4 regions of the Streptomyces sp. 11-1-2 genome follow, and region 3 is predicted to be linked to each of the others. Evidence: riboswitches for the same ligand, from Rfam matches in the RefSeq annotation. Region 3 holds a riboswitch; each other region holds the start of a gene.

What was found. A riboswitch is a leader RNA that binds a small molecule or an ion and turns the genes downstream of it on or off. The one in region 3 is predicted to bind cobalamin.
Region 1: it holds a riboswitch for cobalamin, as region 3 does, so the genes downstream of both, CGL27_RS43780 (CbtB-domain containing protein) here and CGL27_RS31205 (ribonucleoside-diphosphate reductase subunit alpha) in region 3, are expected to answer to the same signal.
Region 2: it holds a riboswitch for cobalamin, as region 3 does, so the genes downstream of both, CGL27_RS07210 (ABC transporter substrate-binding protein) here and CGL27_RS31205 (ribonucleoside-diphosphate reductase subunit alpha) in region 3, are expected to answer to the same signal.
Region 4: it holds a riboswitch for cobalamin, as region 3 does, so the genes downstream of both, CGL27_RS13420 (cobalamin biosynthesis protein) here and CGL27_RS31205 (ribonucleoside-diphosphate reductase subunit alpha) in region 3, are expected to answer to the same signal.

The regions. Positions count from the first base shown of each region.
Region 1 is NZ_CP022545.1:10,228,965-10,232,163, forward strand. It holds gene CGL27_RS43770 (M24 family metallopeptidase) at 1-584, shown strand, start outside; partial or broken gene CGL27_RS43775 (MFS transporter) at 557-1,012, opposite strand; cobalamin riboswitch at 1,317-1,461, shown strand; gene CGL27_RS43780 (CbtB-domain containing protein) at 1,499-1,720, shown strand; gene CGL27_RS43785 (CbtA family protein) at 1,742-2,503, shown strand; gene CGL27_RS43790 (NAD/NADP octopine/nopaline dehydrogenase family protein) at 2,649-3,199, opposite strand, start outside.
Region 2 is NZ_CP022545.1:1,818,527-1,821,725, forward strand. It holds gene CGL27_RS07205 (iron chelate uptake ABC transporter family permease subunit) at 1-291, opposite strand, end outside; gene CGL27_RS07210 (ABC transporter substrate-binding protein) at 288-1,334, opposite strand; cobalamin riboswitch at 1,389-1,603, opposite strand; gene CGL27_RS07215 (RNA polymerase sigma-70 factor) at 1,663-2,586, opposite strand; gene CGL27_RS07220 (carboxymuconolactone decarboxylase family protein) at 2,636-3,112, opposite strand.
Region 3 is NZ_CP022545.1:7,247,827-7,251,025, forward strand. It holds gene CGL27_RS31205 (ribonucleoside-diphosphate reductase subunit alpha) at 1-1,709, opposite strand, end outside; cobalamin riboswitch at 1,847-1,990, opposite strand; gene CGL27_RS31210 (GNAT family N-acetyltransferase) at 2,187-2,693, opposite strand; gene CGL27_RS50280 (hypothetical protein) at 2,778-2,945, opposite strand; gene CGL27_RS31215 (hypothetical protein) at 2,988-3,199, opposite strand, start outside.
Region 4 is NZ_CP022545.1:3,197,185-3,200,383, forward strand. It holds gene CGL27_RS13410 (inorganic phosphate transporter) at 1-1,159, shown strand, start outside; gene CGL27_RS13415 (hypothetical protein) at 1,174-1,422, shown strand; cobalamin riboswitch at 1,560-1,780, shown strand; gene CGL27_RS13420 (cobalamin biosynthesis protein) at 1,934-2,917, shown strand; gene CGL27_RS13425 (cobyric acid synthase) at 2,914-3,199, shown strand, end outside.

The sequences.
Region 1 (3,199 bases), 3.0 Mb from region 3:
GGGAGCGGGCGGTCAGCGACCGGATCCGGGACCTGGCGAACGAGCTGTTCGGCACGACCCGGCACTGGCACAAGCGGATCGTGCGCTCGGGGCCGAACACGCTCCTGCCATACCGGGAGAATCCGCCGGACCGGGTGATCGGCACGGACGACATCGTATTCGCCGACCTCGGGCCGATCTTCGAAGAGTACGAGGCCGACTTCGGCCGGACCTTCGTCCTCGGCGACGACCCGGTCAAGCACCGGCTGCGGGACGATCTGCCCAAGGTCTTCGACGCAGGCAAGCGGTTCTTCGAGAGCGACCCGGAGATCACCGGGAAGCGGTTGCACGCCGAGGTCGAGCGGCTGGCCACCGAGGCCGGATGGGAGCTGGGCGGCTGGCACGCCGGCCACCTGGTCGGGGAGTTCCCGCACGAGACGATCGACGGCGCGCGCGTGGAGTCGTACATCACGCCCGACAACGACACCCCGCTGCGGCGCACCGACAAGGCCGGACGCCGCTGCCACTGGATCCAGGAGATCCACCTCGTCGACCGGGAACGGGAGTTCGGCGGCTTCTACGAGGAACTGCTCACCCTGGGCTGATTCGGGCGGCGGGGCAGCAGTGTCACCGCGAGGGCCGGGACGGCCGCGAGGACGAGCCAGGGGGCGGCGGGCGGGAGGCCCAGGTCGAGCAGGGCGCCGGTGGCCGAGCTGCCGATGAGGACGATCAGGCCGGAGACGGAGGACAGCGCGCCGGTGTAGAGGCTGAGCCGACCGTTCTCGGCGAGGTCGGGCACCCAGGCGCGGGCGGCCGGGACGACCAGCATCTGGCCGAGGGTGAGCAGCACGACGTAGCCCGCGGCGGGCAGCAATCCGACCGTGCCCGTCCAGGCGGCAGGGCGCGCGGCGGCCACCACCGCGAAACCGGCGGCGATGAGAAGCAGCCCGATGGTCATCGAGCGGCGCAGATCGAGCCGGTTGCCCGCCCAGTGGGTGACCGGGAGCTGGGCGCAGACGACCAGCAGCGGCGTGGTCCGGGCGGCTCGGCCGGTCAGGGCTCGGCGGATCACGTCCGTCACGGGGTGTCGTCCGGGAGGGAGCCAAGACCGGTGCGCATCACCTGCATCAGCACATCGTGGGCAAGACGTGTCGAGCACCCGCTCATGCGCCGGTCATCGCAGCGGTGGGGGCGTCCGCCGCGCGGGCCTGCCGCTTTTCGGCGGACGGACGCATGCCGCGACTTTAGGGCCTGCCCGGGGGCAGGCCCCGGCTCCCGCACCGTCCTCAGGCACCCCAGCGCAGCGTCTCGCCAGGTGGCTGGTCTTGGCCATGAACCCGACACGCGGTACGGTCGGTGCGATATCGACGACGGTAAGACGGAAGCCGGTGGGAATCCGGCACGGTCGCGCCACTGTGAGCGAGAGGTCCCGGACGGGGTCTCTCGTGAGTCAGACCCGTAGCCGTCGTCCTGTGCTCCACCGAGATGGGACGCGAACTCCCTTAAGGAGGCCCTGGCCATGGCGCAGCATGTCGCGCAGCCCACAGCCACCACGCCCGAACTGCCTGCCACGCTGCCGCTGAAGGCGATAGCTCCGTGGGCGGTTTTCTTCGGCATTCTGATGCTGGTCCTGCTGTATTTCGTCGGTGCCGAGCAGGGCGCCACCGCGGTCGTCTCCGGTGAGAACGTCCATGAGTGGGTGCATGACGCCCGTCATCTGCTCGGCTTCCCCTGCCACTGACGCGAGGGACGCCGCACACTCATGAACTCCGCAATGGTAAGAAATCTGCTCGTCCGGGGCATGCTCGCCGGTCTGGGGGCCGGCGTGCTCGCCCTGGTCGCCGCCTACTTCCTCGGTGAGCCGAGCGTCGACCGCGCGATCAGTTTCGAGGGGGCCCACGCCCCCGCGCATGAGCACGAGGTCGAGCTGGTCTCGCGTGGTGTGCAGTCCACGGCCGGGCTGGCCACCGGTGTCCTGGTCTACGGGATCGCCTTCGGCGGTATCGCCGCCCTCGCGTACTGCGTCGCCCTGGGCCGCGTCGGCCGCTTCACCCCGCGGGCCACCGCGCTGCTGCTGTCCGGCTGCGCGCTGCTCGCGGTCTACGTGGTGCCGTTCCTGAAGTACCCGGCCAACCCGCCCGCGGTCGGCAACGGCGACACCATCGGCAAGCGCACGACGCTGTACTTCCTGATGATGCTGCTCAGCGTGCTCCTCGCGGTGGGCGCCACCATTGTGGGCAAGCGGCTCGCCCCGAGGCTGGGTACCTGGTACGCGACCGTGGCCGCGGTGGCCGCTTTCGCCGTGGTGATCGGGCTGGCGTATGCCTTCCTTCCCGTGGTCAACGAGGTGCCGGGGGACTTCCCCGCCACCGTGTTGTGGCGATTCCGGTTGTCCGCTCTGGCCATGCAGGTCGTCCTGTGGGGTGGTTTCGGTCTCCTGTTCGGCGAGCTTGCCGAGCGGTTGCTGAATCCCAAGCCCGCGACGGCCGATGAGGGCCGGGCGGTGGCGACCGCCACGCACTGACGATGCCTCAGGCGCACGAGGGCCCGCGGAACCATCCGGGGGCCCTCTCGCATTCCAGGACATCCGACCCGGACCACCGGGTGGAGCACGGCATGAGCATGGCGCCCGCGAAGACGTGCGGCGGATCACGGCGTGTGGCGCACGTCTACACCACGCCGTCGATGAACGCGGCGCGGATGCCGTCGACGTCGGAGCCGAGCAGGCCCAGTTTCTGCGCTGTGCGGCCGCCGGCCACGAAGTCCTGTCCGCGCAGGGGCCCGCTCAAGGCGATGAACGAGTCGGTCAGGGGCAGGGCGAGTCCGATCTGCGCGGCCAGCGAACTCCAGATGACCAGTCCGAAGGGGATGTCTTCGGTGAAGTACCGGTGCTTGATCGAGTCGGGTTCGGGGAATCCCTGACGGCCATAGCCCTGCACGATGCGCTCCACGAAGCTGCCCTCGGTCACCTCGTAGGCGGTGTTGAGGAAGTCCCAGAAGCTGGCCGCCTTCACTCCGAGGGCGTCCGCCAGGGCAAGGCGTTCGCGGTCCAGCGCGTCGATGACCTCGGCGATGCGCGGGGTCACCAGGCTGTGCAGCGGGTGGCAGTCGGCGTCTTCGACCGTCTTGAAGTTCAGCACCGCCGGCGGAACGTGGTAGATGGGGTTGCAGTTGTTGAGCCCGACAGTCAGCGCGTCCTCGTCCGGCACGTACCGGTCGC
Region 2 (3,199 bases), 5.4 Mb from region 3:
GACGAAGGGGTCGGCCAGCGGATTGCGCAGCAGGGACTGCATCACGGCCCCGCAGAGGGCCAGCCCCGCCCCGCACACCGCGGCGAGCAGGGTGCGGGGCATGCGCAGGTTCCACACGATGCCGTCGCGCAGCGGTGGCAACGTGCTCTCGCCCAGGCCGAGATGGGCGGTGACCGCTGCCCAGACGTCGGCCGTGGAGATGTCGGCGGGGCCGATGGTCACGGCGACGGCGATCGACGCGAACAGCGCGGCCAGCCCTCCCGCGATCAGCAGCAGGAGGCGGGTGGTCACTTGGCGAGTCCGAAGTCGCGCAGCCCGGCGACGACCTGCTCGACCCCTTCGACCGTACGGATGGACGGGTTCATGGCCTGCCCGCTGAGCAGGACGTACCGCTTCTTCTTCACGGCGGTGAGATTGCGGGTGGCGGCGTTGGTCTCCAGGAAACGCATCTTGGCCTTGGCGGTCTCCGCGGTCTGCTGCTTGCGCGTGAGATCGCCGAGGACGATGACGTCCGGGTCGCGGTCGGCCACGGTCTCCCAGTTGATCTGCGGCCACTCGTCGTGGGTGTCGGAGAAGGCGTTCTTCGCTCCGACGGCCCGGGTGATGGCGCCCGGCGCGCCGCAGCAGCCGGCGAGGTAGGGCGACTGGGAGTTGGCGAACCAGTACATGAGCGAGACGCCGGAGGCGTCCACTCCCTCGGTGGCCGTACGCACGCGCTGCTTCAACCCCGCGATGAGCTTATCGCCGCGCTCATCGACGCCGAACGCGTGGGCCAGGTCGCGTATCTCGCCGTAGACGGTGTCCAGGGTGAGTGGCTTGCTGCGGGAGCCATCGCCACCGCTGTCGGGGTCCCGGCCCGCCGAGCAGTCGGACGGCGAGACGTAGGTGGGCACGCCCAGCTTCTCGAACTGCTCGCGGGTGGCCACGCCGCCCTTGCCGAGGGTGGAGACGAACGAGGCGGTGACGAAGTCGGGTTCGGCGTCCAGGGCCTTCTCGAAGGACGGCGCGTTGTCCGCGAGGCGCGGCACCGTCGCATTCGCCTTCTCCAGGCCCTTCATCACCGGGTCGGTCCAGGTGGCGGTGGACGCCATGCGGTCGGCGAGGCCGAGGGAGAGCAGGATCTCCGTGCTGCCCTGGTTGAGGGAGAGGGCCCGCTTCGGGGCGGACTTCACCGTGACCTTGTGGCCGCAGTTGTCGATGGTGCGCGGATAGCCCGCACCGGCGGGCTTTGTGGCGTCCGCGCCGTCCTGGCCGGAGCCACCGCACGCGGTGAGCAGGAGGGCGGGGGCGAGCAGGAGGGCCGCGGTACGGCGGGCAGAGCAGAGCACGGGCATGCCTCGGTTGTCGGGGCTCGAACGCGGAGCCTGGCCTACGGACGTACTCCCCGCACGGGGCGCGGAGATACCAGCAGGTCTTCGGACTCGGGCTCGTCCGGACGGGGCCCCTTCCCGGTGCTCGTCCGCGGCGGCTTCTCGGCCGTCGCGGACTCCTCCCAGTGGTGTCACATGCCCCGCCCGTCCCCCTCACCGCTGCGCGTCAGCTCCGGATTCACACCGGATTCCCTGGCCTCGGATGTGGCACGACTGGCTCCCCGAGACTATCAAGATCGTCGAACGATCAGGGTGTCGGACCGGTCACGGGGTGGGAAACCACGCATCGAGGTCAGTTCGAGCGCCGCCGGGCCTGCCGCACCTCGCGGTCGACGGCCCAGGCGTCGCCGACCGGCCCGAGGTGGCCGAGCTTGTCGGGGTTGATCACCGCGCGGATGGCCTGAATCTGCCCGTCGAGCACATCGAGGACCAGGGTCTGGAGCACCTTGCCGTCCCGCTCCCGGAAGACCGCGCCCGGCTGGCCGTTGACCTCATGAAGCTCGAACGACACGTCGATCCGCAGCAGCCACGGGAAGACCGTGCCCAGCAACCGCGCCACGTTCTCCGCGCCCATGACGGCCTTGGCCAGCCGCGGGGCCTTGCCGCCGCCGTCCCCGACCAGTTGCACATCGGCGGCCAGCAGATTCCGCAGCGCGCCCACATCACCGTCCTTCAGCGCGTCGAAGAACCGCGTGGCCAGCTCCTGCCGTTCCTGCCGGTCCGCCTCGAACCGCGGCCGCCCGGCCTGCATGTGCCGCCGCGCCCGCACCAGGAGCTGCCTGCATGCCGCCTCCGACCGTCCCACCGCCGTGGCGACCTCGTCGAACCCGAAGGCGAACACCTCCCGCAGCACGAACACCGCCCGCTCCAGCGGGCTGAGCCGCTCCAGCAGCAACAGCGCCGCCATCGACACCGAGTCGGCCAGCTCCACCGCCCGGGCCGGGTCCTGATACGGATCGCTGAGCAGCGGCTCGGGGAACCACGGGCCCACGTACTCCTCCCGTCGCACACGCGCGGAGCGCAGCACATCGATCGAGATGCGCGTCACCGTGGCCGACAGATATGCCTTGGTCGACGTGGGCCGGGTCGCCGAGCCGTCGAAGCGCAGCCAGGTCTCCTGCACCGCGTCCTCGGCCTCACTCACACTGCCCAGGATCCGATAGGCGATCGAGAACAGCAGCGGCCGCAGCTCCTCGAACTCCTCGACCTTGTTCACGCCGACTCCCCTCCCCTGGGCCCGTTGCCGATACCGATGCCGTTGCCGGTCAGTGGAACTGCCCGGCCTCGTAGTCACCGGCCGCCGGCTGCTGGGTGATGACGTTCAGCCGGTTCACCATATTCATGAAGGAGACCAGGATCACCAGGGCGGTGAGCTGCTCCTCGTCATAGTGCTTGACGGCATTCGCCCACACCTCGTCGCCGACCCCACGAGCCGCGTCCGCGACCCGGGTCCCCTCCTCCGCCAGCTCCAGCGCGGCCCGCTCGGCATCGGTGAAGACGGTGGCCTCCCGCCATACCGCGACCAGGTTCAACCGCACCGGGGTCTCACCGGCCGCGGCGGCTTCCTTGGTGTGCATGTCGATGCAGACGGCGCAGCCGTTGATCTGACTCACGCGTATCGCCACCAGCTCCTGCGTCGCCGCCGGCAGCGGTGATTCCTTGACCGCCCGGCCCGCCGCCATGACGGGCCTCAGGACCTTGCCGGCGGTCTGGCTGGCGGAGTAGTTCAGTCGCGCGTCCATGGTGTGCTCCTCTGTGGTCGTTCAGTGGCTACACCCCTGAGACGGGGTAGCCCGACCCCCTGTGACATGGACGCGTGTGACCCGCGT
Region 3 (3,199 bases):
TCGGACCAGGCCGGGTGCGGGCCGTGGCGCTCGGCGAGCTCGCAGGACGCCTCGTACGCGGCGAGCATGATGCGCTCGGAGATCCGCGTGGAGAGCGCCTTGGCCTCGGGCGAGTCGAACGGCAGCCGCAGCCGGAAGAAGACGTCCTGCAGCCCCATCAGGCCCAGACCCACCGGGCGCCAGCGGGAGTTGGAGGCCCCGGCCTCGTCCGTGGGGTAGAAGTTGATGTCCACCACGCGGTCGAGGAAGGTCACGGCCGTGTGGACGGTGGCGTCGAGGCGCTCCCAGTCCAGCTGCCCGTCCTCGTCCAGGTGTGCGGCGAGGTTGACCGAGCCGAGGTTGCACACGGCGGTCTCGCCGTCGTTGGTGACCTCCAGGATCTCGGTGCACAGATTCGAGGAGTGGACGACCCTGCCGGGCTCGGCGGTCTGGTTGGCGGTGCGGTTGGCGGCGTCCTTGAACGTCATCCAGCCGTTGCCGGTCTGCGCGAGGGTGCGCATCATCCGGGCGTACAACTGCCGCGCCGGGACCTGCTTGACCGCCCGCCCCTCGGCCTCGGCCTTCCGGTACGCGGCGTCGAACTCATCGCCCCACAGGTCCACCAGCTCGGGCGCGTCGACCGGGGAGAACAGCGACCAGTCGGCGTCCGCCTCGACCCGGCGCATGAACTCGTCCGGGATCCAGTGGGCGATGTTCAGGTTGTGGGTGCGGCGGGCCTCCTCACCCGTGTTGTCTCGCAGCTCCAGGAACTCCTCGAGGTCCGCGTGCCAGGTCTCCAGATAGACGCAGGCCGCGCCCTTGCGCCGGCCGCCCTGGTTGACGGCGGCCACCGAGGCGTCGAGCGTGCGCAGGAACGGCACGATGCCGTTGGAGTGCCCGTTGGTGCCCCGGATCAGCGAACCGCGCGCCCGGATACGGGAGTAGGACAGGCCGATGCCGCCCGCGTGCTTCGACAGCCGCGCCACCTGGTGGTAGCGGTTGTAGATCGAGTCCAGCTCGTCCAGCGGCGAGTCCAGCAGATAGCAGGACGACATCTGCGGATGCCGGGTGCCGGAGTTGAACAGCGTGGGGGAGCTGGGCAGATACGACAGGGTGCTGGTCAGCCGGTACAGCTCGGCCACATCGTCCAGCGCCCGCTCCGAGAGGTCCTCGGCGAGCCCGCAGGCCACCCGCAGCAGGAAGTGCTGGGGGGTCTCGATCACCTGACGGGTGATGGGGTGGCGCAGCAGATAGCGGCTGTAGAGGGTGCGCAGTCCGAAGTAGCCGAAGCGCTTGTCGGCGCCGTCGGCCAGGGCCCGCTCCACCAGCGCGTCCAGCCGTGCGGCGTGGGCGGCGGCGAACTCCGCGGTGGAGTCGGCGAGCAGGCCCTCACGGTGGCCCACCTGGACGGAGGTGGAGAAGGAGACCGCGCCCTGCCCGGCCGCCTCCTCCGTGATGGTGAGCGCCAGCAGCCGCGCGGCCAGCCGCGAGTACTCCGGCTCCTCGGCGATCAGCCCGGCCGCCGCCTCGGTCGCCAGGCCGCGCAACTCCGCCTCGTCCGAGCCGGGATGACGGCCGCGCAGGGCGGCGGCCGCGACCTTACCGGGGTCGGTGGCGGGCAGGTCGGCGGTGAGTCCGGTGAGGATCCGCAGCAGGGCGGTTCCGGGCGCGTCGTGCGCTGCCTGAGAAACCGCCTGCTCTGAAACCGGATCTGCGGGCGCGATGGTCACTGAGGTGCTCTCCCTCGCTCGGCCGGGGCCACGAGGGGAGGCGCGATGGGCGCGTACGGGCATGCCGATGCCGCACTCCTCGTACGCCAGGCACACCACGCAGCGTCCATCGGCCCAACCCTCGAGGCCGGGGGACGTGTTCACACAGGGCCGTCGGCAGGTGCTCGGACTTACGGGTACGCCGCATAAGCGCACACGTACACCGTTGCGGGACAGTTCCGGATTCCCACCGGATTCCCCTGCGGCGACAGCGAGGACGAGCATACATCTTGTGTCGGCCGACGCACGCACCCCCATATCTTGTGTCGCGAGGTGCGGAATTTCGTATGAATGTGCTAGTGCGTTCCGGAGGTGGCCCGTGACCTGGGGCCCGTGGCAGCCCGCAGCCGGGCGCGCACGCGAGCCCGTATCCCGGCGCGCACGCGAGCCCGTGACCCGGCGCGCGCGAGCCCATGGCCAGGACGCGCGCCGCCGGCCTCACAGCTCCACCGTGAACGCCCACAGGGTGAGGTCCAACTCGGCTATCGGCGACCAGTCCCGCTCCGGGGCCCGTACAAACCCCAGCCGCTCGTACAGCCGGTGGGCGGCGGTCATGGACTGCTGGCTGCTGATCACGATCCGCCGCAGCGCCAGCGCGCGCCCCCGGTCCAGGCAGGCGCGCACCAGCGCCTCGGCCGCCCCGCGCCGCCGCGACTCGGGTCGCACGGCCAGCATCCGGAACTCGCCCTCGCCGGGCCGGGCCAGCTCCGCATACGCCCCGCCGTAAACCGCGAACGCCACGGCCCCCAGCACCTCGTCACTCGCCGCGTCCGCCGCGACCAGCAGCTCGGCCTCGGCGGCCCGGCGCCGGGCGTCGCGCAGGGTGGTGAGATATGGATCACTGTCGCCGAAGTCCAGGAGCCCGTCCCCGAGATACACCTGCGCGGTGAGCTCGCCGATCCCGTCCAGCTCCTCGTCCCGCGCGTGCCTGATCGTGATGTCCATGGCCGCAGTCTGCCGCACACCACTGACAGCGAGGCCGCCATGCCGCCGGCGCCGGTCCGCGCCGTCACTCGCAGCTCTTCGCCGTCACTGGACGGCGGTGTTGATCACTCCGGTGGAGCCCGCGCGCTTGTTGGCGGCGTCGGCCTCCTGATAGGTGAAATATCGCCGGACCGTGCCGTCCGGCAGCGTCAACTCGTAGACGACAACGGGTTGTGGGCCCCCACGTGCCCCTCCGCCGCAGTTGCAGGCCATGGCTGCCGTTCCTTTCCCTCGAGTCCAGTACGGGTCGGTGTGTCAGTCCAGCCACCGCGAGGCGACCCCGGCGAGGTAGGAGAGCGTCAGGGCGGTGGCCGGGAGGTGGAACCACGCGGTGGTGTGCAGCAAGGAGGCGTAGCCGGCGATGGCGGCGGCAACCCAGGTGCTGGTGCACCAGCCGCAGTTGACGAGGTAGGAGGGCCGGGAGTCGTCGCCGAAGCGGTCGGCGACCCAGGTTCTGAACCCCGCCG
Region 4 (3,199 bases), 4.1 Mb from region 3:
TCCCAGGGTGGCGGTGGCGATGTCGGCCGTCCTCAATCTCGTCGGCGCGTTCCTCTCCGTGGAGGTGGCCAAGACCATCTCCGGCGGGATCATCGACGAGGACTCCGGTATCCGACCAGAAGTGATCTTCGCGGGGCTGGTCGGGGCGATCCTGTGGAATCTGGTGACCTGGCTCGCCGGGCTCCCCTCCAGCTCCTCGCACGCCCTGTTCGGCGGCCTGATCGGCGCCACCGTGGTCTCCGTCGGCCTGGACGGGGTCAACGGCGACGCGATCGTCATGAAGGTCCTGATCCCCGCCGTCGCCGCGCCGGTCGTGGCCGGCATCGCCACGGTGGCCGCCACCCGGCTCACCTACCGGCTCGGCCGCGACCGCTCTTCGGAGGACACCGCGAAGGGCTACCGCGCGGGGCAGATCGCCTCGGCCGCTCTGGTCTCCCTGGCCCACGGCACCAACGACGCCCAGAAGACGATGGGCGTGATCACCCTGGCGCTGGTCACCGGGGGCGTGGTGGCGCCCGACTCCGACCCGCCGCTGTGGGTCATCGTCTCGGCGGGCCTGGCCATCGCGCTCGGCACCTACCTGGGCGGCTGGCGCATCATCCGCACCATGGGCAAGGGCATCACCGACATCCAGCCGCCGCAGGGCTTCGCCGCCCAGACCGGCGCCGCGACCGTCATCCTGGCCTCCTCCCACATCGGCTTCGCGCTGTCCACCACCCAGGTCTGCTCCGGCGCCGTCATGGGTGCGGGTGTCGGCCGTAAGGGCGCGGTGGTGCGCTGGTCGACCGCCGGCCGCATGGTGCTCGCCTGGGTGCTGACCCTCCCGGCCGCGGGCCTGGTGGCGGGCGGCGCCGCGCTGCTGGCCGACCAGGGGAACGCGGGGATCACGGCGGTGGCCGTGCTCGCCGTCCTGGCCTGCGGGGCGATCTGGGCGCTGTCGCGCCGCAAGCCCGTGGACCACACCAACGTCAACGAGGTCGGCGCACACGAGCCGGTGGGCGCCGTCACGGCCGCCCTGCGGTCCGTGGCCCCGCCGCCCGCGGGTGCGAAGCTTTCCGCCCCCGAGAGCGCGGTGGAGACCGCCCCCGAGGGCGGCATCGCCGAGCGCACGCCCGAGCAGACCCCCACCCCCGCCGTCGCGAGCAGCACCACCCGCTAAGGAGCCACGGAATTATGAGCATCGACTGGGCGGCACTCGGCCAGGTCTTCGGCGTCAGCCTCGTGGTGACGGTCGGCATGGTGGGCGTCTTCACCCTGGGCATCCTCGGGACGTCCCGTAAGGCCGCGCCGGAGCAGGGCGCCGCGGCCGCCGTGTCCGGTGGCACGGTCGGCGCCTCCGCGCTCGCTCGCACCGGCGCGTACACCTGCTTCGCGCTGTGCGCCGCGGCCGTGGCGTACGGCATCTATCTGATCGTCGCCTGAGGCTTGCGTCCTCATCGACCCACCGGCCGCCGGATGGTGGCGCTGACCAGCGCCGACCGTCCGGCGGCCGCCTCGTGTGCGGCCGCGTCTGTGGGGCTCGGCACACTCGGGCGTCATGGGTCATATGCGAGTTGACGGCCATTCGCGGCCCATGGTGGACTTCCCGAGCCAAACGGCGGCAGGAGAGGAAGCCGGTGAGAATCCGGCGCGGTCCCGCCACTGTCACCGGGGAGCACTCTCCCATCGCCTGTATGGGGTCACGGCTCGACCGTACGGTTGCTTTCGTACGCGGGGCTGGAAGACCGGGAGGGGTGCGGATCCGGGAGCCAGGAGACTTTCACCGCCGGTCACGTCGAACCAGGGCGCGGACCCTGAGTGAGGACATACCGCCATGCCCGGCACGGCCACGCCGCCAGCTTCCTCTGTCCCCACTGGCTCTTCCGGCCCCTTCGGCCCACCTGGCCCCTTTGGTTACGTATCGTCGCGCCGAGGCGTGACGGCGGGCTGACGGATGTGTGCCGACCACGCCTCGTTCGCGTGCGGCGCGGCCCTCGGCTTCCTCGGTGATCTCGCCACGGGCGATCCGCGCCGCGGACATCCGGTCGCCGCCTTCGGGCGCGCCGCCGCGGCCGCCGAGCGCCGGCTGTGGCGTGACCACCGCGGTTACGGGGCCCTGCACACCGCGTTGTGCGCGGGCGGCGCGGCCGCCGGTGCCGCGCTGCTGACCCGCGCCGTACGGGCCCTCGGCGGGCGCGGTGGCGCGGAGGTCGCGCTGACCGCCGCCGCCACCTGGGCCGTGCTGGGCGGTACGACGCTGGGCCGTGAGGCACGGGCCATCGGCGGGGCCCTGGCCGCGGGGGACCTGGAGGTCGCCCGGGAGCGGCTGCCGCATCTGTGCGGGCGCGATCCGCAGGCGCTGGACGGGCCGCAGATCGCCCGCGCGGTCGTCGAATCGGTCGCCGAGAACACCTCCGACGCCGTCGTGGGCGCGCTGGTGTGGGGGGCCGTGGGCGGCGTGCCGGGGCTCATCGGCTTCCGCGCCGTCAACACCCTGGACGCCATAGTGGGCCACAAGTCGCCGCGCTACCGGCGGTTCGGCTGGGCGGCGGCCCGTCTGGACGATGTGGCCGGCTGGCCCGGTGCGCGCCTTACGGCGGCCCTGGCGACCCTCTCCGGCCCCGATCCGCGCGGTGCGCGGCGCGCCTGGCGGCGCGACGGCCGGCGCCATCCGAGCCCCAACGCGGGCCCCGTGGAGGCATCCTTCGCGGGCGCGCTCGGCGTACGGCTGGGCGGCACCCTCACGTACGGCGGCCGGGTCGAGCACCGGCCGGTGCTCAACTCCGGCGGGCGGCCGGTGGAGTCGGCCGACATCGAGCGGGCGATACGGCTGTCGCGGCGCGTCGGCGTCCTGGCGCTCGGGGTGTCCGTGGCGGCCCGGCCGGTCCTGAGGGCGTTGACGGGGCGGCCCCGGGCCGCTGAAGGGGGCGGCGGATGAGCGGGATACGCGGTAAGGGCGGCACGGACGGTTCCGGGGCGCGGGGCGGGGGACTGCTCGTCGCGGGCACGACCTCCGACGCGGGCAAGAGCATCGTGACGGCCGGGATCTGCCGATGGCTCGCCCGTAAGGGCGTCAGCGTGGCCCCCTTCAAGGCGCAGAACATGTCGCTCAACTCCTTCGTCACCCGGGAGGGGGCGGAGATCGGGCGGGCGCAGGCCATGCAGGCCGCCGCCGCGCGCGTCGAGCCGAGCGCGCTGATGAACCCGGTCCTGTTGAAGC